2 regions of the Actinomadura kijaniata genome follow, and region 2 is predicted to be linked to the other one. Evidence: riboswitches for the same ligand, from Rfam matches in the RefSeq annotation. Region 2 holds a riboswitch; the other holds the start of a gene.
What was found. Region 2 has a riboswitch for cobalamin ahead of cobN (cobaltochelatase subunit CobN). Riboswitches for the same ligand answer to the same signal wherever they lie in the genome.
Positions count from the first base shown of each region.

Region 1: another riboswitch for cobalamin. It lies ahead of HNR61_RS46590 (ABC transporter substrate-binding protein); the one in region 2 lies ahead of cobN (cobaltochelatase subunit CobN).

Region 1 is NZ_JACJIA010000001.1:270,216-282,109, forward strand. It holds gene HNR61_RS01240 (hypothetical protein) at 1-662, opposite strand, end outside; gene HNR61_RS01245 (hypothetical protein) at 761-1,402, opposite strand; gene HNR61_RS01250 (YnfA family protein) at 1,584-1,916, opposite strand; gene HNR61_RS01255 (zinc-binding dehydrogenase) at 2,017-2,958, shown strand; gene HNR61_RS01260 (SDR family oxidoreductase) at 3,030-4,040, shown strand; gene HNR61_RS01265 (thiamine pyrophosphate-requiring protein) at 4,198-5,994, shown strand; gene HNR61_RS01270 (enolase C-terminal domain-like protein) at 5,991-7,097, shown strand; cobalamin riboswitch at 7,355-7,550, shown strand; gene HNR61_RS46590 (ABC transporter substrate-binding protein) at 7,608-8,591, shown strand; gene HNR61_RS46595 (FecCD family ABC transporter permease) at 8,588-9,625, shown strand; gene HNR61_RS01280 (ABC transporter ATP-binding protein) at 9,622-10,398, shown strand; gene HNR61_RS01285 ((2Fe-2S)-binding protein) at 10,395-11,054, shown strand; gene HNR61_RS01290 (GNAT family N-acetyltransferase) at 11,003-11,554, opposite strand; gene HNR61_RS49795 (alpha/beta hydrolase family protein) at 11,635-11,894, opposite strand, start outside.
Region 2 is NZ_JACJIA010000020.1:41,276-53,169, forward strand. It holds gene HNR61_RS43235 (SGNH/GDSL hydrolase family protein) at 1-425, opposite strand, end outside; gene HNR61_RS43240 (TetR/AcrR family transcriptional regulator) at 510-1,085, shown strand; gene HNR61_RS43245 (hypothetical protein) at 1,096-1,395, opposite strand; gene HNR61_RS43250 (ACT domain-containing protein) at 1,489-1,893, opposite strand; gene cobN (cobaltochelatase subunit CobN) at 2,001-5,585, opposite strand; cobalamin riboswitch at 5,597-5,782, opposite strand; gene HNR61_RS43260 (RNA-guided endonuclease InsQ/TnpB family protein) at 5,809-7,047, opposite strand; gene cobG (precorrin-3B synthase) at 7,151-8,332, shown strand; gene HNR61_RS43270 (precorrin-8X methylmutase) at 8,329-8,949, shown strand; gene HNR61_RS43275 (precorrin-2 C(20)-methyltransferase) at 8,949-10,451, shown strand; gene HNR61_RS43280 (cobalt-precorrin-6A reductase) at 10,439-11,179, opposite strand; gene HNR61_RS43285 (cobalt-precorrin-5B (C(1))-methyltransferase) at 11,197-11,894, shown strand, end outside.

The DNA of each region.
Region 1 (11,894 bases), on a different contig from region 2:
ATTTCGTCCACGACGAGCGGGGTCACCGCCGAGTCCATCGACAGGTCTTCGAGCGTGCCCGTGGCGGATTCGCATCCGGCGCCATCGCAGGTCCAAGTGACTTCCCATATGATCTTCGCGGTGATCTGATAGGCGCCACCGGGCTGGCCGGCGGAAGAGCGCTTGTACGTGTAGCCGCACGACCTGCCGTCCTTGCTGCCTCCGTCATCGCACTTGAGTGATGTTTCGCCGAGTTCCCACACGACTGACTTCGGGGTCGCCGTGGCCTGCACGACCTGGGTGCCCGCTCTGACCGGTTCGGAACGCACCGTGACGAAATTGTCGACCCAGAGCCCCGTTCTCACCCGGACATAGGTCTTCTTGTCGGGGGACGTGTGTACAACCGGCCTGGGAAGGGCGGTCAATGTGCGGGCCCACTCGGCCAGCATGCCGGTGTCCGGCTCGGGGGGCGGTTGGTCACCGTCACCTCCGCCGAGGCCCAGGCCTTGATCGTCCGTCGGGAGGGTCGGGATCTCGCCCCCTCCTCCGCCGTTGTTTCCGTTTCCGCTGCCGCCTCCACCGCCGGAACCGCCACCACTCCCGACGCTGCAATCGAATTTTCCGCCGGGGAGTTTGCGGCAGGGAGCGGCGTCGGCGGGGATGGCGGCGAGAAGAGTTGCCACCAAGCCCATGGTCACCGGCAGGGCGGTTCGGGTGAGGTGGCGTCGTGCTGGGGGTCGGGAGGTCGTAGTGGGGGTGGGGGTGTGCGGCGCGGTGGGGGTCAGCATTTCTTGTCCCGGATGGTGTCGGAGACTTTCCAGGTGCCGTTGTCGTAGCGGACGGCCGTTCGGTGGAGGTGAGCCTCGCCGGGGCCGCCCTCCACTCGCTGGCCGGTCCTGGCGTTGAAGCGGTACGCGGCCAGGGTGCGCATGCAGTCGACTACGTAGACCGTCAGGCCGTCCTTGGCTCGGGCGTAGATCTTGGCGTTCGAGATGTTCGTGAAGCGCCAGATCTGGCCCTGGGCCTTCATGCGTTCGACGTCCTTGGTGACGTGGGTCAGGAGTGGGTCCGTCGCCACCGTGGACAGTTCGGTGGGGTCATTGCGTTCGTAGACGCGTTTGTAGGCCTGCTGGTACTCGCGGTACCGGGTCAGAACGGCCTGGTCGACCTGGGCCGTGGGCAGTGCGGACGGGTGTGACGGGTCGGCGGCCGGGTTGGCGGTGCCGGCCGGGGTGGCGGGGGCTCCGTGGTCGGCGGCGTCGCGGGGGCGGAACGTGCCCGGGTTCGCGTCGGTCCCGCCGCAGGCGGCCGTCGTCGCCAGGAGGGCGCCGGTCAGGAGGAGGGCCGTCGCGCGGAGTGTCCTCGTCGTGGCAGGGCGGGGCGCGGGGTGTGGGGGGTGTACCGACCGGGCGCGCATTGCCATCCCTGACTCGTTCGGCCGACAGCGTGGCGGAGTACGCGCGAAAGCTTACAGAGGTGGATGATGCGGGAAAAGAGATTCGTTGCGGAAAGGTTCCGTCTGGCAGGGGACGGGTGGTGTCGGCGGTTTGCCAGGGCTGGGGACGGAACGCGGGCAGGTGCGGTGTCGTTGCTGGTTGCTGGCGTTATGAACGTGGGGCGTACATGATGACCGCGACTCCGACGAGGCAGAACGCCGTGCCGACGAGGTCCCAGCGGTCGGGGCGGTAGCCGTCCAGCGCCATGCCCCACGCCAGGGAGCCCGCCACGAACACCCCGCCGTAGGCGGCCAGGATGCGGCCGAAGTGCGCGTCGGGCTGGAGGGTGGCGACGAAGCCGTAGAGGCCGAGGGCGAGGATCCCGGCGCCGATCCACCCGGCGCCCCGGTGCTCGCGGACGCCCTGCCAGACCAGCCAGGCGCCGCCGATCTCGGCGAGCGCGGCCAGGGCGAACAGCAGCAGGGAACGCGCGACGGTCATGGGCGATCACGTTAGCCGCCGCCGGGGGACGCGGTTGACCTTAAGAACGGTTGAGGTTGCATGCTGGTCGCGTTGCCGATCAATGAGAAGAGGGCGTGGCATGCGTGCGGTGTGGTTGACGAAGTTCGGCGGGCCCGAGGTGCTGGTCGCCAGGGAGACGCCGGAGCCCGAGGCCGGGCCCGGGCAGGTGCTGGTGGACGTGGCGTTCGCGAACATCACGTTCGTGGAGACGCAGTTCCGGTCCGGGAAGCCGGGGCCGTTCAAGGGGGAGCCTCCGTTGATCCCGGGGAACGGTGTCGGGGGCGTCGTCGCCGCGGTGGGCGAGGGCGTCGATCCGGGGCTGGTCGGGCGGCGGGTCGTGACCGGGACCGGCGGGTCCGGCGGGTACGCCGAGCGGGTCGCGGTGGACGCCGCGGGGCTGTTCGAGGTGCCGGAGGGGCTGGCGCTCGACACGGCCGTGGCGGTGCTGGCGGACGGGCGGACCGCGACGTGGCTGTTCGACGGCCTCGGGGTCAAGGAGGGCGAACGCGTCCTGGTCGAGGCGGCGGCCGGGGGTGTCGGGTCGTTGCTGGTGCAGATCGCCAGGAACGCCGGGGCCGTCGTGGTCGCGGCCGTCGGCGGGGAGCGCAAGGCCGGGGTCGCCCGGGAGCTGGGGGCCGACGTCGTCGTGGACTACCGGCGGCCGGGGTGGGCCGACGAGGCCGGGGACGTGGACGTGGTGTTCGACGGGGTCGGCGGCGAGATCGGGCGGGCGGCGTTCGGGACGCTGCGGCCGGCCGGGCGGATGGTCAGCTACGGGCTGGCCAGCGGGGAGTGGGCCGGGATCTCCGAGGAGCGGGCCGCGGAGCGCGGCGTCGAGCTGGTCCAGCCCGCGGCCACGCCCGAACTGATGCGGGAGGCGACCGAACGGGTCCTCGCCGACGCCGCGCGGGGCCGGGTGCGGCCGCTGGTCGGGCAGCGGTTCCCCCTGGAGCGGGCCGCCGACGCGCACGCGGCCATCGAGTCGCGGGCGACGGTGGGCAAGACGCTGCTGGAGGTCTGACCCGCGGGCCGGAGGTTTTCCCCGGCGGTCAGCGGCAACACCACCACCGCACCGCTGGAGGAGGGACCGTGATGGCGGACGGCAGGGTCGTGGTGGTGACCGGGGCCAGCGGCGGGATCGGACGGGCCGCGGCGCGGGAGTTCGCGCGGCGCGGGTACCGGGTCGGGCTGCTGGCCCGCGGGGAGGCCGGGCTGAAGGCCGCCGCCGAGGACGTCGCGGCGGCCGGGGGCCGGGCGCTGGCGGTGCCGGTGGACGTGGCCGACTTCGCGGCCCTGCGGGAGGCCGGGGCGCGGATCGAACGGGAGCTCGGGCCCGTCGACGTGTGGGTGAACACCGCGTTCAGCACCGTGTTCGGGGAGTTCATGGACATCGAGCCGGAGGAGTTCCGGCGGGTCACCGAGGTGACCTACCTCGGGTTCGTGCACGGGACGCGGGTCGCGCTGGAGCTGATGGCGGAGCGGGACCGGGGCGTCATCGTGCAGACGGGGTCGGCGCTGGCCAAGCGGGGGATCCCGTTGCAGTCGGCCTACTGCGGGGCCAAGCACGCGATCCAGGGATTCCACGAGTCGGTGCGGGTCGAGCTGCTGCACCGGGGGAGCGGCGTCCGGACGACCATGGTCCAGCTTCCCGCGGTGAACACGCCGCAGTTCACGTGGGGCAAGGCGCGCATGCCGCGGCGGGCGCGGCCGGTGTCGCCGATCTACCAGCCGGAGGTCGCCGCCGGGGCGCTGGTGTACGCGGCCGAGCACCCCCGACGGCGGGAGTACTGGGTCGGCGGGAGCACGGTGGCGACGCTGGTGGGGCAGCGGCTCGCGCCCGCGCTGCTGGACCGGTACCTGGCCCGGACCGGCTACGGGTCGCAGCAGGGCGACGAGCCCGCCGACCCCGGCCAGCCGGTGAACCTGTGGCGGCCCGTGGACGGCGAGGGCGGCCCGGACTTCGGGGCGCACGGGCGGTTCGACGAGAGGGCGCACCCGCGCAGCGTCCAGTGGTGGGCGTCGCGGCACCGGTGGGCGTTGACGGCGGGCGGTCTCGCGGCGGCCGCCGGATGGGTGGTGGGGGCGCGACGACGGGCAGGATGATCAGCGCCGTCGGCGGACCGCGGCTCGTGCCGTCGATCGCGGTCCCCTTTCGGTGTTCGCGGGGCTGAATGGTCCCGGAGCTGGTGGGTAGGCGGGGTGGACGGGCACCGCCGGACACGCAGCGCGCATGCGACGAACACGGAAAGGGGTGTTGACGATGAGCGCCACGGTCGCCGACCACCTGCTGGAACGGTTGCGCGAGTGGGGGGTCGAGACGGTATTCGGCTACCCGGGGGACGGGATCAACGGTCTCCTCGCCGCCTGGGGCAGGGCCGGGGACCGGCCGCGGTTCGTGCAGGCGCGGCACGAGGAGATGAGCGCGTTCGAGGCCGTCGGGTACGCCAAGTTCACCGGGAGGGTGGGCGTGTGCGCGGCGACGTCCGGGCCCGGGGCGATCCACCTGCTGAACGGCCTCTACGACGCCAAGCTCGACCACGTCCCGGTCGTCGCGATCGTGGGCCAGACCGACCGCAGCGCGATGGGCGGCTCCTACCAGCAGGAGGTGGACCTGCTGTCGCTGTTCAAGGACGTCGCCAGTGAATACGTGCAGATGGTGACCGTTCCCGAGCAGCTGCCGAACGTCCTGGACCGCGCGATCCGGATCGCGGTCGCGCGGCGGGCCCCCACCGCCGTGATCATCCCGGCGGACGTGCAGGAGCTGGAGTACAGCCCGCCCGGCCACGCGTTCAAGATGGTGCCCTCGTCGAGGCCGGGGACGGAGCGGCCGCGGATCGCGCCGGACGGGGAGGCGGTGCGGCGGGCGGCGGAGGTCCTCAACGCCGGGCGGCGCGTCGCGATGCTGGTGGGGACGGGGGCGCGCGGCGCGCGGGCCGAGGTGGAGCGGGTCGCGGACCTGCTGGGCGCGGGCGTCGCCAAGGCGCTGCTCGGCAAGGACGCGCTGCCCGACGACCTGCCGTGGGTGACCGGGTCGATCGGGCTGCTGGGCACCCGGCCGAGCTACGAGCTGATGCGCGACTGCGACACGCTGCTGACGGTCGGGTCGAGCTTCCCGTACACGCAGTTCCTGCCCGAACTCGACCAGGCGCGGGGCGTGCAGGTCGACATCGACCCGACGATGATCGGGATGCGGTACCCCTACGAGGTCAACCTCGTCGGGGACGCGGCGGCGACGCTGCGGGCGCTGATCCCGCTGCTGGAACGCAAGACCGACCGGGAGTGGCGGGAGACCGTCGAGTCCAACGTCGAACGGTGGTGGGAGACCATGCGCCGGGAGGCCCTGGTGGATGCCGACCCGGTCAACCCGATGCTGCTGTTCCACGAGCTGTCGGCCCGGCTGCCCGAACGGGCGATCGTCACGGCCGACTCGGGGTCGGCCGCGAACTGGTACGCGCGCAACCTCAGGTTCCGCGCCGACACGCGGGGGTCGCTGTCGGGCACGCTGGCGACGATGGGGCCGGGCATCCCGTACGGGATCGGCGCGAAGGCCGGGCTGCCGGACCGGCCGGTGATCGTGTTCGAGGGCGACGGGGCCATGCAGATGAACGGGCTGGCCGAGCTGCTCACCGTCCGGCGCCACTGGCAGGAGTGGGAGGACCCGCGGTTCGTGGTGGCGGTCCTGCACAACAACGACCTCAACCAGGTCACCTGGGAGATGCGGGCGATGCAGGGGGCGCCGAAGTTCCCGCAGTCGCAGACGCTGCCGGACATGGACTACGCGGCGTTCGCCTCGGCGATCGGACTGGAGGGGATCGTGGTGGACAAGCCGGACCAGGTGGGGCCCGCCTGGGACCGGGCGCTGGCCGCCGACCGGCCGGTGCTGCTGGACGTGCACTGCGATCCGGACGTCCCGCCGATCCCACCGCATGCGACGTTCGACCAGGTGAAGGGCGCGGCGCAGGCGTTGCTGAAGGGCGACGAGGACCGCTGGGGCGTGCTCCGGGAGGGCATCCGGACCAAGGCCCAGGAGTTCCTGCCGCACCGGGGGAAGAAGTGAGCGCTGCCGGTGACCCGCTGGTGGGGTCGGTTCAGGCGGCGGCGTACACCGTGCCGACCGACCGGCCCGAGGGGGACGGGACGCTGGAGTGGGACGCCACGGACGTGGTGGTCGTGCGGGCCGAGGCCGAGGGGACGGTCGGCCTCGGCTGGGCCTACGGGGGGTCCGCCTGCGCGGCGGTCGTGGCCACGAAGCTCGCGGACGTGGTGCGCGGGCTGCCCGCGCTGGACGTGGCGGGCGCGTGGCAGGCGATGGTGCGCGCGATGCGCGACGACGCGCGGCAGGGCATCGCCGGGTGCGCGATCTCGGCGGTGGACGTGGCGCTGTGGGACCTGAAGGCGCGGCTGCTGGAGGTGCCGCTGCACCGGCTGCTCGGCGGGGTGCGCGAGAGCGTCCCGGTGTACGGCAGCGGCGGGTTCACGACCGATGACGACCGGCGGCTCGTCGCGCAGGTCGAGGAGTGGGTCGGCGCGCTCGGCATCCCCCGCGTGAAGATCAGGGTCGGGGAGGGCTGGGGGACGGCCGTCGACCGGGACCTGGAGCGCATGCGGCTGGTGCGGGAGGTCGCCGGGGACGAGGTCGACCTGTACATGGACGCGAACGGCGCCTACTCGCGCAAGCAGGCCGTCCGGGTGGCGCGCGCGGCGTGGGATCTGGACGTCGGATGGTTCGAGGAGCCGGTGTCGTCGGACGACCTGGAGGGGCTGCGGGTCGTGCGGGACGCGGTGGACGCGGACGTGACGGCCGGGGAGCACGGGTACGACCTGGCGTACTTCCAGCGGATGTGCGAGGTCGTGGACTGCCTCCAGGCGGACGCGTCGCGGTGCGGCGGGATCAGCGAGTGGCAGCGGGTCGCGGCGGTCGCGGCGGCCCGCGGGCTGGAGGTGTCGGGGCACTGCGCGCCGCACCTGCACGCGGTGGTGGGCGCGGCGACGCCGAACCTGCGGCACCTGGAGTGGTTCCACGACCACGTGCGGGTCGAGTCGCTGTTCTTCGACGGCGTGCTGGAGCCGGAGGGCGGGGAGGTGCGGCCCCGCGGGGACGCGATGGGGCACGGGCTGACGTTCCGGGAGGCCGACGCCGAGCGCTACCGGGTGCGGTGAGGACGCGGCGGCCTCCGGCGCCCCGGCGCGCGCCGATGACCGCGGAACGCGACGGGTCACCGCTATCTCCGGTGGGATGGCGGACTCGGAGGCGACGCGGTTCATGGGCGCGACGGCGCGGGAGGCCGCCGGCCGGGCCGGGCGGCGGGCGTCCCTGTCCCGCGGCCGTGTCCACTTCCGGAACCGCCGGGGGCGGGATCGGTGGGGTTCGGGTGCGTGTGCGCGCCCGGTCGGTGCGATGATGGCGCAGGAACGAATCGATCGCGGCCGACGCTCGTGTCGGCCGTGAAGCGGGCGACGGCGGAACGAGGAAGCCGGTGGAAATCCGGCGCGGTCCCGCCACTGTGATCGGCGAGCGGATCCCGAACGCGCCACCGCCCCCGTCGGGGGGTGGGAAGGCCGGGACGAGCGACGACCCGAGAGCCAGGAGACTCACGCCGTCGCCACCTCGACGAGTCCGGGGCGGATCTCCCCGGGGAGGAGTGTGGAACGGCTGTGTCTGCTGTGCGGATGCCGGGGCGTCGCGCCCTGGCCGCGCTGGTCGCCCTGATCGCGCTGGGAACGAGCGCCGGGTGCGGGGGCGGCGGCCCGGCGCGGAGCGACACCGGGAGGACCGCGGCCGGGTTCCCCGTGCGGATCGACAACTGCGGCGTCACCACGACCTACCGGCGGCCGCCGACGCGCGCGGTGACGTTGAACCAGCACACCACCGAGATCATGCTCGCGCTCGGGCTGGAGCGGTCGATGGTCGGCACCGCCTACCTCGACGACCGGATCCTGCCCGAGTACCGGGGCGCCTACGGGCGGATCAAGGTGCTGGCCCGGGAGTACCCCTCCTACGAGACGCTGCTGGCGGCCGAGCCGGACTTCGTCTACGGCGGGTTCACCAGCGCGTTCGCCGACAAGGACGGGCGCGGGCGCGGGACGCTGGCCAAGGCCGGGATCGACAGCCACCTGAGCGTCGAGTCCTGCCCGAAGGGGCCGGTGACCGTCGAGACCGTGGACACCGAGATCCGCGCCATCGCCCAGATCTTCGGGGTGCGCGACCGCGGCGAGCAGGTCGTCGCGCGGATGCGCACGACGCTGGAGGGCGTGCGCAAGCGCGTCGCGGGGGTGCGCCCGCCCAAGGTGTTCGTCTACGACAGCGGCGACAAGACCGCCTTCACCGCCGGGGGCGGGGGCGTCGGCAGCGACCTGATCCGGCGGGCCGGGGGCGCCAACGTCTTCGGCGACCTGCCCAAGGCGTTCGGGGACGTGTCGTTCGAGCAGGTCGCCGAGCGGGCCCCCGACGTGGTCGTCATCTACGACTACGGGAGGACGGGCGTCGAGGAGAAGAAGCGGTTCCTGCTGGGGAACCCGGCGCTGAAGGACGTTCCGGCGATCCGGGACCGGCGGTTCGCGGTGCTGCCGCTGTCGTCGACCGTGCTGGGCGTCCGGGTGCCGGGGGCGGTGGAGTCGCTGGCCCGCCAGCTGCACCCCGAACGCTTCCGGTGACCGGCGCGGCGACGCGGCGGGCGCCGTACCCGCTGGTCCTGGCCGGTCTGGCGGCGCTCGTCGTGGCGGTGGGAACGCTGGGCGTCGCGGTCGGGTCGGTCCGGATCCCGGTGGGCGACGTGTGGGGCGTCCTGCTGCACCGGCTGCACCCGGCGCTCGCCGAGCCGACCTGGCCCGTGGTGCGCGAGACGATCGTGCTGGACGTGCGGCTGCCGCGCGTGCTGATGAGCGCCGTCGTCGGGGCGGGGCTGGCGGTGTGCGGGATGGCGTTGCAGGCGCTGGTGCGCAACCCGCTGGCCGACCCGATGCTGCTGGGGATCTCCTCGGGCGCGACGGTCGGGGCCGTGCTGGTGGTGACCGCGCACGTGACGGTGCTGGGGGCGTTCTCGCTGCCGTCGGCGGCGTTCCTCGGGGCGCTGGCCGCGCTGATGCTGGTGTACTTCCTGGCGCGCGTCGGCGGGCGGATGACGACGGTGCGCCTGGTGCTGTCGGGGGTGGCGACGGCGGAGGTGCTGTCGGCGGTGACCGGGTACCTGGTGGTCACCTCCGACGACCCGCACGCGGCCGAGTCGGCGCTGCGGTGGATGCTGGGCGGGCTGGCCGGGACCACCTGGGGGATGGTCGCGGTCCCGGCGGTCGCGGTGCTGGCCGGGACGGTCGCGCTGGCCGGGACGGCGCGGTGGCTGAACCTGCTGCTGGCGGGCGAGGAGGCCGCCACCGCGCTGGGACTGGACGTGCACCGGTTCCGGACCGTGATGTTCGTGCTGGTCGCGCTGGTGGTCGGGACGATGGTGGCGGTGAGCGGCGCCATCGGCTTCGTCGGGCTGATCATGCCGCATGTGGTGCGGCTGCTGGTGGGCGCCGACCACCGGCGGGCGCTGCCGGTGGCCGCGCTGCTGGGGGCCGCGTTCCTGATCGTCGCCGACCTGGTGGCGCGGACGGTGATCGCCCCGGAGGAGGTGCCGGTGGGGATCCTGACGGCGCTGGTCGGCGGGCCGTTCTTCCTGTGGCTGATGCGGAGGCGGACGGCGTGAGCGCGGACGCGGGGACGCTGCGGGTCGAGGACGTCTCGGTGGCCGCCGGGGGGCAGACGCTGGTGGACGGGGTGACGCTGGAGGCCGCCGCCGGGGAGGTCGTCGGGCTGGTCGGGCCGAACGGGGCGGGCAAGACGACGCTGCTGCGCACGCTGTACCGGTCGGTGCGGCCGTCGTCGGGGCGGGTGCTGCTGGACGGCGAGGACGTCCGGCGGATGCCCGGCAGGCGGCTGGCGCGGCGGCTGGCGGTGGTGGCGCAGGAGAACCCGGGCGAGTTCGCGCTCACCGTCTACGAGGTCGCGGCGATGGGGCGGACGCCGTACAAGCGGGCGTTCCAGGGCGACGACGCCGGGGACCGGGCCGCGGTGACCGAGGCGCTGGCGGAGATGGGGGTCACGGAGCTGGCGGCGGCGCCGTTCGACCGGCTGTCGGGCGGGGAGCGGCAGCGGGTGCTGATCGCGCGGGCGCTGGCGCAGCGGACCGGGACGCTGGTGCTGGACGAGCCGACGAACCACCTGGACCCGCGGCACCAGCTCGACGCGTTGCGGCTGGTGCGGCGGCGGGGCGTGACGGCGGTGGCGGCGCTGCACGACCTGAACCTGGCGGCGGCGTTCTGCGACCGGATCTGCGTGCTGGACCGGGGACGGCTGGTGGCGTCGGGGGCGCCGGGCGAGGTGCTGACGGCCGGGCTGCTGGCCGAGGTGTACGGGGTGGAGGCGGAGGTGGCCGAGCATCCGCGCCTGGGGACCGTGCAGGTGACCCTCCTGCCATGAGCGTCCCGGCGGAAGCGGCCCTGGCGGACGTCGCGGGGCTCGGGGGTTTCTTCGCGGTGACGGTCGGCGGGGACGGCGCGGGCTGGCACCCGGTGGGGGAGTCGTACGCGCGCGGGCTGGCGGACCTGGTGGCGGAGCGGCACGCCCGGTACGGGGCGGAGGAACGGGTCGCGGCGTCGATCGCGCAGCTGGGTCACGCGGCGCGGCTGTGGTCGCCGGTGCTGGCGTGCGCGCTCGCCCACGGGATCGTCCTGGACCTGGCGGGCCTGGAACGCGCCGACGACGGGCCGCGGCTGCGCCTGCCGGTCGCCCGGGGACGGCCCGTCGGGGAACGCCTGGTGGAGGACCTGTACGAGCTGGTGGTGGTGCGGCACCTGGAGGCGCTGGCGGCGGGGCTGCGGGTGAAGGTCGCTTCCGGCCTGCTGCACGGGAACGCGGCGTCGGCGTTGGCGGAGGCGGGGCGCGCGTTGGCGCGGGCCCGCCCGTGGCTGCGCGCCGACGCGGCGCGGCTGGTGGGCGGGCTGCTGGAGACGGGGCGGCTGGCGGGCGCCGGGCGGCTGACGGGGCCCGGCCTGGGGTTCCGGCGGCGGAGCTGCTGCCTGTACTACCGGGCGCCCGGCGGCGAGAAGTGCGGCGACTGCGGCCTGGCCAGATAGACCAGCAGCCCGGGGACGGCGCGGTGGCGGGTCATCGCCAGCTTGCGCATGACCCGTTCGGACGCCCTGTTGGCCGGGGCGCAGCGGGCCACCACCAGGGCGATCCTGACGCGCGTGAACGCCTCGTCCAGGACCGCCCCGGCCGCCTCGGGGGCGGTGCCCCGGCCCCAGGCGTCGGCGACCGCCCACCAGCCGATCTCCAGGGCCGGGTCGTCGATGCCGGGCAGGGCGTCGTCCAGCCAGCTCAGGGAGACCACGCCCAGGAACGTCGCGTCGGCGGCGTCCAGGACCGCGCGCCAGCCGAAGCCGTGCCGGGACCAGTGGTCGAGGGCGCGGCGGTGGCGTTCGGCGGCGTGGGCGCGGGTCCAGGGGCGCTGGCCGGGATGGCGCGCGACCCGCGGGTCGCCGGTCATCGCGGCGAGGTCGGCGGCGAAGTCGTCCCGCCAGGCGGGCAGGAGCAGCCGTTCGGTGCGCAACGGGAGCGTGGCCACGTCGTTCACCCGACCGAGGCTAACCGCGTCCGGGGCCCGCTTCCGGGGATTGCGTCAGCAGACCCCGCGACGGTGGCCCCGCGCGGACCTCACAGCCTGGCGGTCTTCCGCAGGAACGTGTCCAGCGCCGCCTCGTAGCCCCGCGGGTCCACGTTCCAGCCGTCGGTGTGGTCGGACTTCATCGACACGTGCGTGACCAGACCGCGGGGGGCCCTGCGGGCGAACTCCTCGGACGGGGCGTTGTCCACCATCTCGTCCTCGGTCACGGTGTACATCAGGACCGGGACCTTCAGGCGCGCGGCGTACCGGCGCTGGTCGAAGTCCTTCAGGTCGATGCCGGTCCGCAACT
Region 2 (11,894 bases):
TCGTTGGCCCCGATCAGGACCGTGACGGCGGTGGGACGGCAGGCGACGACGTCGCGGTCGAGGCGCTGGAGCAGGTCGGCGCTGGTGTCGCCGTTCTTCCCGGCGTTGACGAACTCGAAGGCCCGGTGCGCGGCCCGGTCGCGCAGGTCGCCGACCCAGTCGGCGCCCAGGGTGCCCTGGGTCATGCTGGCCCCCGCCGCCACGACGACGGGACGGCCGCCGGGGCGCGGGCCGTCCGCGCAGGCGTCGGCGGGCGGGTTGGCGGGCGGGCGGACGAACGTGAGGTACCCGGCGGTCCCGGTCGCGGCGAGCGTTCCGGCGAGCAGCAGGCACAGCGCGATGACGATCCGCCTTCGCAGGCCGGCGCGCCGGGATGGGTGGGCGGGACGCCGTTCTTCGGTGCCGCCGGTCACGGTGGTGCGCATGGTGCTCCTCCAGGGGGGTTAGTGAACACTAACCGCTATCATGAGCTAGCGTTCACTAACCTGTCAATCGGCGGAGGGCACCGAATGAGCACGCGGGAGCGGATCCTGGACGCGGCGGCGGAGATCCTGCGGACGCGGGGCGTCGCGCAGGCCACCACCAAGGAGATCGCGCAGGCGTCGGGGGTGTCGGAGCCGACGCTCTACAAGCACTTCCCGGACAAGGAGCGGCTCCTGCTGGCCGTCCTCCAGGAACGGCTGCCCGGACTGTCGCGGGTCGCGGTCCGGCCCGGGGAGGGCGAGGTGGAGGACAACCTCGCCGCGCTCGCGCACGCGGCCCTGGAGTTCTACCAGCGGTCGATCCCGATGCTGGGCGCGCTGCTGGCGGACCCGCGGCGCATGGAGTCGCACCGGGTGGCGATGGACCGGCACGGCGGCGGCCCGGGAAGGGCGGTCGCGGCGTTCGCCGCCTACCTGAGGGCCGAACGGGACCTCGGACGCCTGCGCGCGGAGGCGGACCCGGACGCCGCGGCGGCGCTGCTGGTCGGCGGGTGCTTCCAGGAGGCGTTCCTGCGCTACTACGGCCACGGGCCGGAGGCCGCCGCCGCGCCCCGCGGGTTCGCCGAGGCGCTCGCCCGCGCCGTGGTCCGGCCGCTGCTGTGACCGCGAGGGGTCAGGTCGGGCTGTCGGCCTCGGACCGCCCGGACCGGGCGCGGTCGGTGCTGCGGTGCCAGTTGTGGAGGGAGCGCGCGCCCGCGCCGAACAGCAGGGCGGCCACGGCCAGCAGGACGATCTCGGGCGCGTTCGCGCCGCCGGCGTTGACGATCAGCAGGATGTCCACGCCCAGCAGGGCGATGCCGAGGAGGAGAAGGGCGTACCCGATCCAGAAACTGCGGTCCGAGAAATCCTCGCTCGCGGAGGAGCGCGGGATCCCCGTCCCTTCGGACGAGGGGTTTTCCGGGGTGTCGTTCATCTTCCACCTCCGTTCAGGAAAACGCGATGCTCGCGCGTCAAAAGAAATGGGGACGCTGCCGGGAACTCCTTTGCGTTCCGGCCGCGGCGGCGCTCAGCGCGCGCCGTCGCGCCCCAGGCCGCGGAGGATCGCCACGGCCTCGTCCGCGCGGTCGCGCGGGACGAACAGATGGTCGTGGTGGTAGGCGGAGACCACGTTGCAGCTGATGCCCGCCCCGGCCAGCGCCGTGGAGATCGCGGCCATCATCCCGACCGCCTCCAGGGCGGAGTGGATCCGCAGCACGATCCACGCGCTGGGGAACGCGGACTCCAGACCGGCCGCCTCGGCCCGCTCGCGCGGCAGGACCAGCGTGCGACCCTCGGGTTCCTCGAATATCAGCAGCGGTTCGACGTCGGGGGGAGTCGAGCGGTCGGGCGACGTGACGAACACGTACTCACCCGCGTGCAACTCCGGATCGAGTCCGGCCAGCAACTTCGCGAGGTCGGTTTCCCCGCTCATACACCCCCTCCCCTTGAGGTCCTACTGGGAAAACGACCCGCCGCCGGTTTTTGTTTCCGGCGGCGGGTCGGGCGAATTCTTGGTGTTTTCTTGAAGAAGCGCGGGCGTCAGTCGGTGCCGGACTCCAGGTCGCCCTCCACGCGGAGGTAGAGCTGCTTCAGCGCCTCCAGGGTCTCGGCCTCCGGGTGCTCCCACATGCCCCGGTCGGCGGCCTCCAGCAGGCGTTCGGCGATGCCGTGCAGGGCCCAGGGGTTGGACTCCTCGAAGAACTTCTGGTTCTCCGGGTCCAGCGCGTAGGTCTGGGCCAGCTTCTCGTACATCCAGTCCGCGACGACCCCGGCGGTGGCGTCGTAGCCGAACAGGTAGTCCACCGTCGCCGCCAGCTCGAACGCGCCCTTGTAGCCGTGGCGGCGCATCGCGGCCAGCCAGCGCGGGTTCACCACCCGGGCGCGGAAGACGCGGGAGGTCTCCTCGTTGAGGGTGCGGGTGCGCACGGCGTCGGGCCGGGTGCTGTCGCCGATGTAGGCCGCGGGCGCCCTGCCGGTCAGCGCCCGGACCGTGGCGATCATGCCGCCGTGGTACTGGAAGTAGTCGTCGGAGTCGGCGATGTCGTGCTCGCGGGTGTCGGTGTTCTTGGCGGCGACGCTGATGCGGCGGTAGGCGCTCTCCATGTCGGCGCGGGCCGGGACGCCGTCCAGGTCGCGGCCGTAGGCGTAGCCGCCCCAGACCGCGTACACCTCGGCCAGGTCCGAGTCGTCGCGCCAGTTCCGGCTGTCGATCAGCGGCAGGATGCCCGCGCCGTACGCGCCCGGCCGGGACCCGAACACGCGCATGGTGGCGCGGCGGCGGTCGCCGTGGGCCGCCTCGTCGGCGCGGACGTGGGCGCGCACGAAGTTGTCGGCGTCGGGCTCGTCCTGCGCGGCGGCCAGCCGGACCGCGTCGTCGAGCATCGCCACGGCGTGCGGGAACGCGTCGCGGAAGAACCCGCTGATGCGGACCGTCACGTCGATGCGCGGACGGCCGAGTTCGGGCAGCGGGATCGGCTCCAGGCCGGTCACGCGGCGGGAGGCGTCGTCCCAGACCGGGCGCACGCCGAGCAGGGCCAGCACCTCGGCGATGTCGTCACCGGAGGTGCGCATCGCGGAGGTGCCCCACACCGACAGCCCGACCGACCGCGGCCACTCGCCGGTGTCCTCGCGGTAGCGCTCCAGCAGCGAGTCGGCCATCGCGCGGCCGGTCTCCCAGGCCAGCCGGGACGGCACGGCCTTGGGATCGACGGAGTAGAAGTTGCGGCCGGTCGGCAGCACGTTGATCAGGCCCCGCAGCGGGGAGCCCGACGGGCCCGCCGGGACGTAGCCGCCGTCCAGCGCGTGCAGCACCATGCCGATCTCGTCGACGGTCCGGTCCAGCCGCGGGACGATCTCGGTGGCGGCGAACCGCAGGATCTCCGCGACCTTCCCCTCGGCGACCTCGCCGGCGGCGTCCGGGTCCCAGCCCCGCTCCTCCATGGCCAGCACCAGGGCGCGGGCCCGCTCCTCGAACGCGTCCACCTCGCCCCGGTCGCGGCTGCCCTCGTCCAGGCCGAGGGCCTCGCGCAGGCCGGGCAGCGTCACCGAGCCGCCCCACATCTGCCGGGCGCGCAGCATCGCGAGGACCAGGTCGGCGCGGCCCTCCCCGGCCGGGGCCTGACCGAGGACGTGCAGCCCGTCGCGGATCTGGACGTCCTTCACCTCGCACAGCCAGCCGTCCACGTGCAGCAGGAAGTCGTCGAACTCCGCGTCGTGCGGCCGGTCCTCCAGCCCCAGGTCGTGGTCGAGCCGGGCGGCCTGGATCAGCGTCCAGATCTGGGCGCGGATCGCGGGCAGCTTGGCGGGGTCGAGCGCGGCGATGTTGGCGTGCTCGTCCAGGAGCTGTTCCAGGCGGGCGATGTCGCCGTAGCTGTCGGCGCGCGCCATCGGCGGGATCAGGTGGTCGACCAGGGTGGCGTGGGCGCGGCGCTTGGCCTGCGTGCCCTCGCCGGGGTCGTTCACCAGGAACGGGTAGATCAGCGGCAGGTCGCCGAGCGCGGCGTCCGGCCCGCAGGAGGCCGACATCCCGGCGGCCTTGCCGGGCAGCCACTCCAGGTTGCCGTGCTTGCCGACGTGGACGACCGCGTGCGCGCCGAACCCGTCCTGCAACCACCGGTACGCCGCCAGGTAGTGGTGGCTCGGCGGCAGGTCGGGGTCGTGGTAGATCGCCACGGGGTTCTCGCCGAAGCCGCGCGGCGGCTGGACCATCACCACGACGTTGCCGGACCGCAGCGCCGCCAGGACGATCTCACCCTCGGGATCATCGGAGTCGTCCACGAACAGCTCGCCGGGCGGCGGGCCCCAGTGACGCTCGATGTCCTCGCGCAGGTCCTCGGGGAGCGTGGCGTACCACCGCTTGTACCGGGACGCGGGGATGCGGATCGGGTTGCCGGTGAGCTGCTCCTCGGTGAGCCAGTCGGCGTCCTGGCCGCCCGCCGCGATGAGCGCGTGCATCAGCGCGTCGCCCTCGCCGGGCAGCTCGTCGCCGACGTCGTAGCCGCGCTCGCGCATCGCCCCCAGCAGGGCGATCACGCTGGCGGGGGTGTCGAGGCCGACGGCGTTGCCGATGCGGGCGTGCTTGGTCGGGTACGCCGACAGCATCAGCGCGACGCGCCGCTCCGGCGCGGGAACGTGGCGCAGCGCGCCGTGCCGGACGGCGATCCCGGCGACGCGGGCGGCGCGTTCGGGGTCGGCGACGTAGACGCTCAGCCCGTCCTCGTCGATCTCCTTGAACGAGAACGGCACCGTGATCAGCCGCCCGTCGAACTCCGGCACCGCGACCTGCGTGGCGGTGTCCAGCGGGGACAGGCCGTCGTCGTTGGCCTCCCACGCCTCGCGGCCGCCGGTCAGGCACAGCCCCTGCAGGATCGGGACGTCGAGGGCGGCCAGCGCGCCGACGTCCCACGCCTCGTCGTCGCCCCCGGCCGAGGCGAACGCCGGGCGCGTGCCGCCCGCCGCCAGCACCGTGACGACCAGCGCGTCGGCCTCGCCGAGCCTGTCGAGCAGCTCCCGCTCGGCGGTGCGCAGGGACGCGCAGTAGACCGGGAGGGCGCGGCCCCCGGCGCTCTCGATCGCCGCGCACAGGGCCTCGACGAACGCGGTGTTCCCGGCCAGGTGGTGCGCCCGGTAGTACAGGACGCCGATCAGCGGCCCGTCGCCGCCGGCCGCCTCGCGTTCCAGGACGCCCCAGGTGGGCGTCGGGGTCGGCGGGCCGAAGCCGTGCCCGGTGAGCAGGACCGTGTCGGACAGGAAGCCGAACAGGTCACCGAGGTTGGCGGGACCGCCGTGGGCGAGGTAGGCGTGCGCCTCCGCCGCCACCCCGGCCGGGACCGTGGACAGCTCCATCAGCTCGGCGTCGGGCTGCTGCTCGCCGCTCAGCACGACGACCGGGCGGGGCCCGGCCAGCAGCGCGTCCAGCCCCTCCTCCCAGGCGCGGCGGCCGCCGAGCAGCCGCACGACGACCAGGTCCACGCCCTCCAGCAGGGCGGGCAGGTCCTCGACGGAGGTGCGGGCCGGATTGGCGAGACGGAAGGCGGCGCCGGACGCGCGCGCGCTGAGCAGGTCGGTGTCCGACGTGGACAGCAGCAGGATCACGCTGGTCGAGTCCTCACCCGGGGTTTCCACGCCCCGAATCGCAGGGTCACTGCGACAACCGGAGTCTCCTGGCTCCCGGATCGACGCTCGCCCCGGCCTTCCCGCTGACGCAGTGGCCCTGGGTGGGGTCCGCTCCCCGGTGACAGTGGCGGGACCGCGCCGGACTTCCACCGGCTTCCTCCGCTTTGTCGCTGCTCACACATTGACGTCCTCCCCAGTTGGGAACGGGGGATTCCGGCCTGACGGCAATCGGTCACTCTACCGTCTTCCGGCGGGTTCCTGCTTCAACGACCCGTGCCACGCAAAACGGTGGTCTCACCGGGGCTCCACAGGCGTTTAGCGTCTCCGCATGCCCTCGTGCGAGGGTGCGTCCGGCGGCGACGGTCCGGCGTCCTTCGTCCAGCACGTTGCGAGCGGCGTTGACGTCTCGGTCGTGTCGCGTCCCGCACCCGGGGCAGCGCCACTCGCGGACCTTCAGCGGCTTGGGGCCGTCGCGGCGACCGCACGCCGAACAGATCTGCGACGAGGCGAATCCCCGGTCGGCCCGCGCGAAGACGCGACCGTGCCGCCTCGCCTTGTCCTCCAGCATGGCGAGAAACCGTCCCCATCCGGCGTCGTGCACGCTCTTGGCCAGGCGGGAGCGTGCCAGACCTCGCACCGCCAAGTCCTCCACGTGGACCGCTTGGTTGTCGCGGACCAGCCAGGTGGACAACTGGTGATGGAACTCCCGGCGTGCGTCGGCGGCCCTGGCATGCTGACGAGCCAGGCGGGTCCGTGCTCTCGCGCGGTTCTCACTTCCTTCGGCGGTTCGGCTGAACGCCCTGGCGGCGCGTTTGAGCTTGCGTTCCCTCCGGCGCAACCACTTCGGGTCGCCGATCCTGGTGCCGTCCGACAGGACGGCGAAGTGCGTCAGGCCGAGATCGATCCCCACCTGCCGTTCGGTGGACGGCAGCGGACCGAGAGCGGGAAGGGCGACCGCGAACGAGGCGAAGTACCGGCCGGCCGCGTCCTTGACCACGGTGACGCTGGACGGATCGGCAGGGAGCGGCCGTGACCAGACGATCTTGACGTTCCCGACTTTCGGCAGCGACAGTCGCCCGCTGGATGTGATGCTGAAACGGGCGTTGCGGGTGAACCGGATCGCCTGGCGACCTTTGCGCCTCTTGGGCGACGGGGGGTTGACCGAGGGTCCGCCCCGCCGTCCGGCGCGTGAGTTCCAGAAGTTGCGATAAGCGACACACAGATCTGCCAGTGATTGTTGCAGCACCACGGCCGACACCTCGCCCAGCCAGGATCGTTCGGGAGTGCGCTTGGCCTGGGTGATCACCAACTTGGACAGTTCGTTATCGGAGATCGCCCGTCCCTGCCGGCGAGCTTCCTCTCGCACGCGCAGCCCGTCGTTGTAGACCACACGGGCGCACCCGAACGCCTTGCCGAGCGAAGTCCGCTGAGCGGGGGTGGGATACAGTCGGTAGTTATAGCGAAGCTGCATGTGTTCGAACGTACGGGCGATGAAGATCGTTGGCCTGGGTTCGAGGAAACCGGGGTCCCGGTGGCCGATGGAGAGGCGCTTGGATGCGCCTAGTATCCGGGCTGTGTCTGCCTCTTCGTCTGCTTCCTCCCGTTCCGGTCCTGACTCCTGTCCCGGGCTGCTGCGGATCCACCGGGCCGCCGACGGCGGGCTGGCGCGGGTCCGGCTGCCCGGTGGGCGGGTGGACCGGCGGGGGTTCGCGGCGCTGGCGGATGCGGCCGTCGAGCTCGGCAACGGCGGGCTGGAGCTCACCTCCCGGGGGAACGTGCAGGTCAGGGGGCTCGCCGCCGGGGCGGAACGGGAGCTGAGCGGGCGGTTGCGCGACGCGGGGCTGCTGCCGTCGTTCACTCATGAACGGGTGCGGAACATCGTCGCCAGCGCGCTCAGCGGGCGTGACGGGCGGGGGCTGGCCGACGTGCGTCCGCTGGTGGCGGAGCTGGACGCGGGGCTGTGCGCCGATCCGGGGCTGGCGGAGCTGCCGGGGCGGGTGCTGTTCGCGCTGGACGACGGGCGCGGGGACGTGGTCGCGCTGCGTCCGGACGTGGGGCTGTACGCGGTCGCGGAGGACGTGTTCGCGCTGGTCGTGGGCGGGCGGGACAGCGGGGTGCGGGTCGGCGCGGGCGACGCGGCGGCGGCCGTGCTGGAGGTCGCGCGGGAGTTCCTGCGGGTGCGCGAGGGCGAGTGGCGCGTCAACGAGCTGGACGATCCGCTGCGGCTGGTGCCCGGCGGGGCGGGGGCGGTCGAGCTGCCGCGGACGCCCGCGCCGCCACCGCTCGGGGTGGTCGCGCAGCGGGACGGGCGCAGCGCCCTGTCGGGGCTGGTGCCGCTGGGACGGCTGGAGTCCGCGCAGCTCGACGCGTTGCGGGCGGTGGACGAGCTGATCGTCACGCCGTGGCGGACCGTGGTCGTTCCCGATTTGACTGACGTGTCACACTCCTATGGCCTGGTCGCCGCCGACGACTCCCGTTGGGTCGGGCTCACCTCGTGCGCGGGACGGCCCGGCTGTGCCCGATCCCTGACCGACGTGCGCGCCGACGCCGCCGCGGCGCGCGCCGCGTGCGGGAGCGGGCTGCCCGTGCACTGGACCGGATGCGACCGCGGCTGCGGCCGCCCGGCCGGGCGGCACGTCGCGGTGGTGGCGACGCCGGGCGGGTACGAGGTGCGGCTCGGCGACGAGGTCCGCGCGCGGTCCCACGACCTGACGGCGACGGCGGCGGCCGTCGCGACGACACGGAGGAGCGAGTGATCGACTACGTTCGCGACGGCGCCGAGATCTACCGGCGCTCGTTCGCGACCATCCGGGCCGAGGCCGACCTGGCGGGGCTGCCCGGGGACGTCGCCCGGGTCGCCGTCCGCATGATCCACGCCTGCGGGATGGTGGACCTGGTCGGCGACCTGGACTACGCGCCGGGGGCCGTCGCGGCGGCGCGCGGGGCGCTGCTGGAGGGCAGGCCGATCCTGTGCGACGCGAAGATGGTCGCGGCCGGGGTGACGCGCAAGCGCCTGCCCGCCGGCAACGAGGTGATCTGCACGCTCGACGACCCCCGGGTGCCCGCGCTCGCCGAGGAGCTGGGCAACACGCGCAGCGCCGCCGCCCTCGACCTGTGGGGGGACCGGCTGGACGGCGCCGTCGTCGCGATCGGGAACGCGCCGACCGCGCTGTTCCGGCTGCTGGAGCTGGTCGCGGCGGGCGCGCCCCGGCCCGCCTGCGTGCTGGGGATCCCGGTCGGCTTCATCGGGGCCGCCGAGTCCAAGGTCGCGCTCGCCGAGTCCGACCTGCCGCACGTCGTCGTGCACGGGCGGCGCGGCGGCAGCGCCATGACCGCCGCCGCCATCAACGCCATCGCGAGTGAGGAAGAGTGATGACCGGACACCTGTACGGCGTGGGGCTCGGGCCCGGCGATCCGGAGCTGGTCACTCTGAAGGCGGCGCGGCTGATCGAGGGCGCCGACGTGGTCGTGTACCACTCGGCGCGGCACGGGCGCAGCATCGCGCGGTCGATCGCGGCGGCCCACCTGCGGGTCGGGCAGATCGAGGAGCCGCTGATCTACCCGGTGACCACCGAGAGGGTCGGCGACTACCGGGGGATGCTGGAGGAGTTCTACGACCGGTGCGCCGAGCGGCTCGCCGACCATCTGGACGCCGGGCGCTCGGTGGTCGTGCTGTGCGAGGGGGACCCGTTCTTCTACGGGTCCTACATGCACCTGCACAAGCGGCTGGCCTCGCGTTACCCGACCGAGGTCGTGCCGGGGGTGACGTCGGTGAGCGGGGCGTCGGCGGAGCTGGGGCGGCCGCTGGTCGAACGCGACGAGGTGCTGACGGTGCTGCCGGGGACGCTGCCGCCCGAGAAGCTGGCCGAACGGCTCGCCGCCACCGACTCGGCCGCCGTGCTGAAGCTGGGGCGGACGTTCGGGAACGTGCGCGAGGCCCTGGAGCGGGCGGGACGGCTCGACGACGCCTGGTACGTGGAGCGGGCGACGACCGACGAGCAGCGGATGCGGCCGCTGGCGGAGGTCGACCCGGAGGGCGTGCCGTACTTCTCGGTGGCGATCCTGCCCAGCCGGGTGCACGAGGAGACGCGGCGGGCGCTGCCGGAGCCGGTTCCGGCCGGGGAGCGGCGGGGCGAGGTCGTGGTCGTCGGGCTCGGGCCCGCCGGGCGCGAGTGGCTGACGCCGCAGGCCCAGGACGCGCTGGCCTCCGCCGACGACCTGATCGGGTACGGGCCGTATCTGGACCGCGTTCCGCCGAACCCGCGCCAGCGGCGGCACCCGTCCGGCAACACCGTGGAGGCCGAGCGCGCCGCCCGCGCCCTGGAGCTCGCCGAGCGGGGGCGGCGGGTCGCCGTCGTGTCGTCGGGCGATCCGGGCGTGTTCGCGATGGCGACGGCCGTGCTGGAGGTCGCCGCGGAGGAGCGCTGGCGGCACGTTCCGGTGCGGGTGCTGCCGGGGCTGACCGCCGCGCAGGCGGTCGCGTCCCGGATCGGCGCGCCGCTCGGCCACGACTACTGCGTGATCTCGCTGTCGGACCGGCTCAAGCCGTGGGAGGTGATCGCCGACCGGCTCGCGGCGGCGGCCTCGGCCGATCTGGCGATCGCGGTCTACAACCCGGCCTCCAGGACCCGGCGGCACCAGGTCGCCGAGGCCCGCGACCTGCTGCTCAAGCACCGTTCGCCCGACACGCCCGTGGTGATCGGGCGGGACGTGGGCGGGCCGGAGGAGAGCGTGCGGGTCGTGCGGCTGGCCGAGCTGGACCCGGCGGACGTGGACATGCGCTGCCTGCTGGTGATCGGCTCCTCGCAGACCCGGGTCGCCGAGCGCGGCGACGGCTCCCGGATCGTGTTCACGCCGCGCCGCTACCCGGCGTGACGCGACAGCCAGTCCAGGGCCCGGTCCACCGTTCCCACCGACGCGACGCCGGGCGGGAGCGGTGGGCGGTCCACCATCACCACCGGGACTCCCAGCTCGCGGGCGGCGGTGAGCTTGGCCTCGGTCATCGGGCTGCCGCCGTCCTTGGTGACCAGGCAGTCGACGGCGTGCTCGCGCAGCAGCGCCCGTTCCTCGTCGAGGGTGAACGGGCCGCGCGCCAGCACCGTCGCGTGGCGCGGCGGCAGCGGCGGCTCGGGCGGGTCGACCGAGCGGATCAGGAACCAGCGCCGGTCGTCGCCGGCGAACGGCGCCAGGTCCTTGCGGCCGGTGGTCAGGAAGACGCGTTCGCCGGGCAGGTCCGCGGCGGCGGCCGCCAGGGTGGGGACGCGCCGCCAGTCGTCGCCGGGCCGTTCGGTCCAGCCGGGGCGGCGCAGCACCAGCAGCGGCAGGCCGGCGCGTTCGGCGGCCCGCACGGCCGAGTCGGTCATCACGGCGGCGAACGGGTGGGTGGCGTCCACCACCGCGTCGATCCGTTCGGCGCGCAGCCACGCGGCCAGGCCGTCCGGGCCGCCGAACCCGCCGACGCGGGTGCGGCCCTCGGGCAGCAGGGGCGCGGCGGTGCGGCCCGCCAGCGAGCTGACGACGTCGAAGGCGGGGTCGGCGTGCAGGCGTCCGGCGAGGTCGCGGGCCTCGCCGGTACCGCCCAGCAGCAGGATGCGTCGGGTCACACTGGAAGACTAGGAGGGTGAGCGAACTCCGTTACGGCTGGACCACCGGCGCGTGCGCGACGGCCGCGACGAAGGCGGCGCACGCGGCGCTGCTGGGCGGCGAGTTCCCCGACCCCGTCGAGATCGTGCTGCCGAGGGGGCAGCGGCCCGCGTTCGCGCTGGCGGTGGAGGAGCGCGGCGACGGGTTCGCGATGGCGGGGATCGTCAAGGACGCGGGCGACGACCCCGACGTCACGCACGGCGCCCTGGTCCGGTCCACGGTGCGGCCGGGGCCGCCGGGCGGCGGGGTGACGTTCCGGGCGGGGCCGGGCGTGGGGACGGTGACCAAGCCGGGGCTGCCGCTGGACGTCGGGGAGCCCGCCATCAACCCGGTGCCGCGCCGGATGATGCGCGAGGTGCTGGGCGACGCCGACGTCATCGTGGAGATCTCGGTGGACGGCGGCGAGGAGCTGGCGCGCAGGACGTGGAACCCGCGGCTGGGGATCCTCGGCGGGCTGTCGATCCTGGGGACGACGGGGATCGTCGTCCCGTACTCGTGCTCGGCGTGGATCGACAGCATCCGGCGGGGTATCGACGTGGCGCGGGCGGCGGGGTACACGCACGTCGCGGGCGCCACGGGCAGCACCTCGGAGAAGGTCGCCGCCGAGCTGTACGGGCTGCCGGAGGACGCGCTGCTGGACATGGGCGACTTCGCGGGCGCGGTGCTGAAGTACCT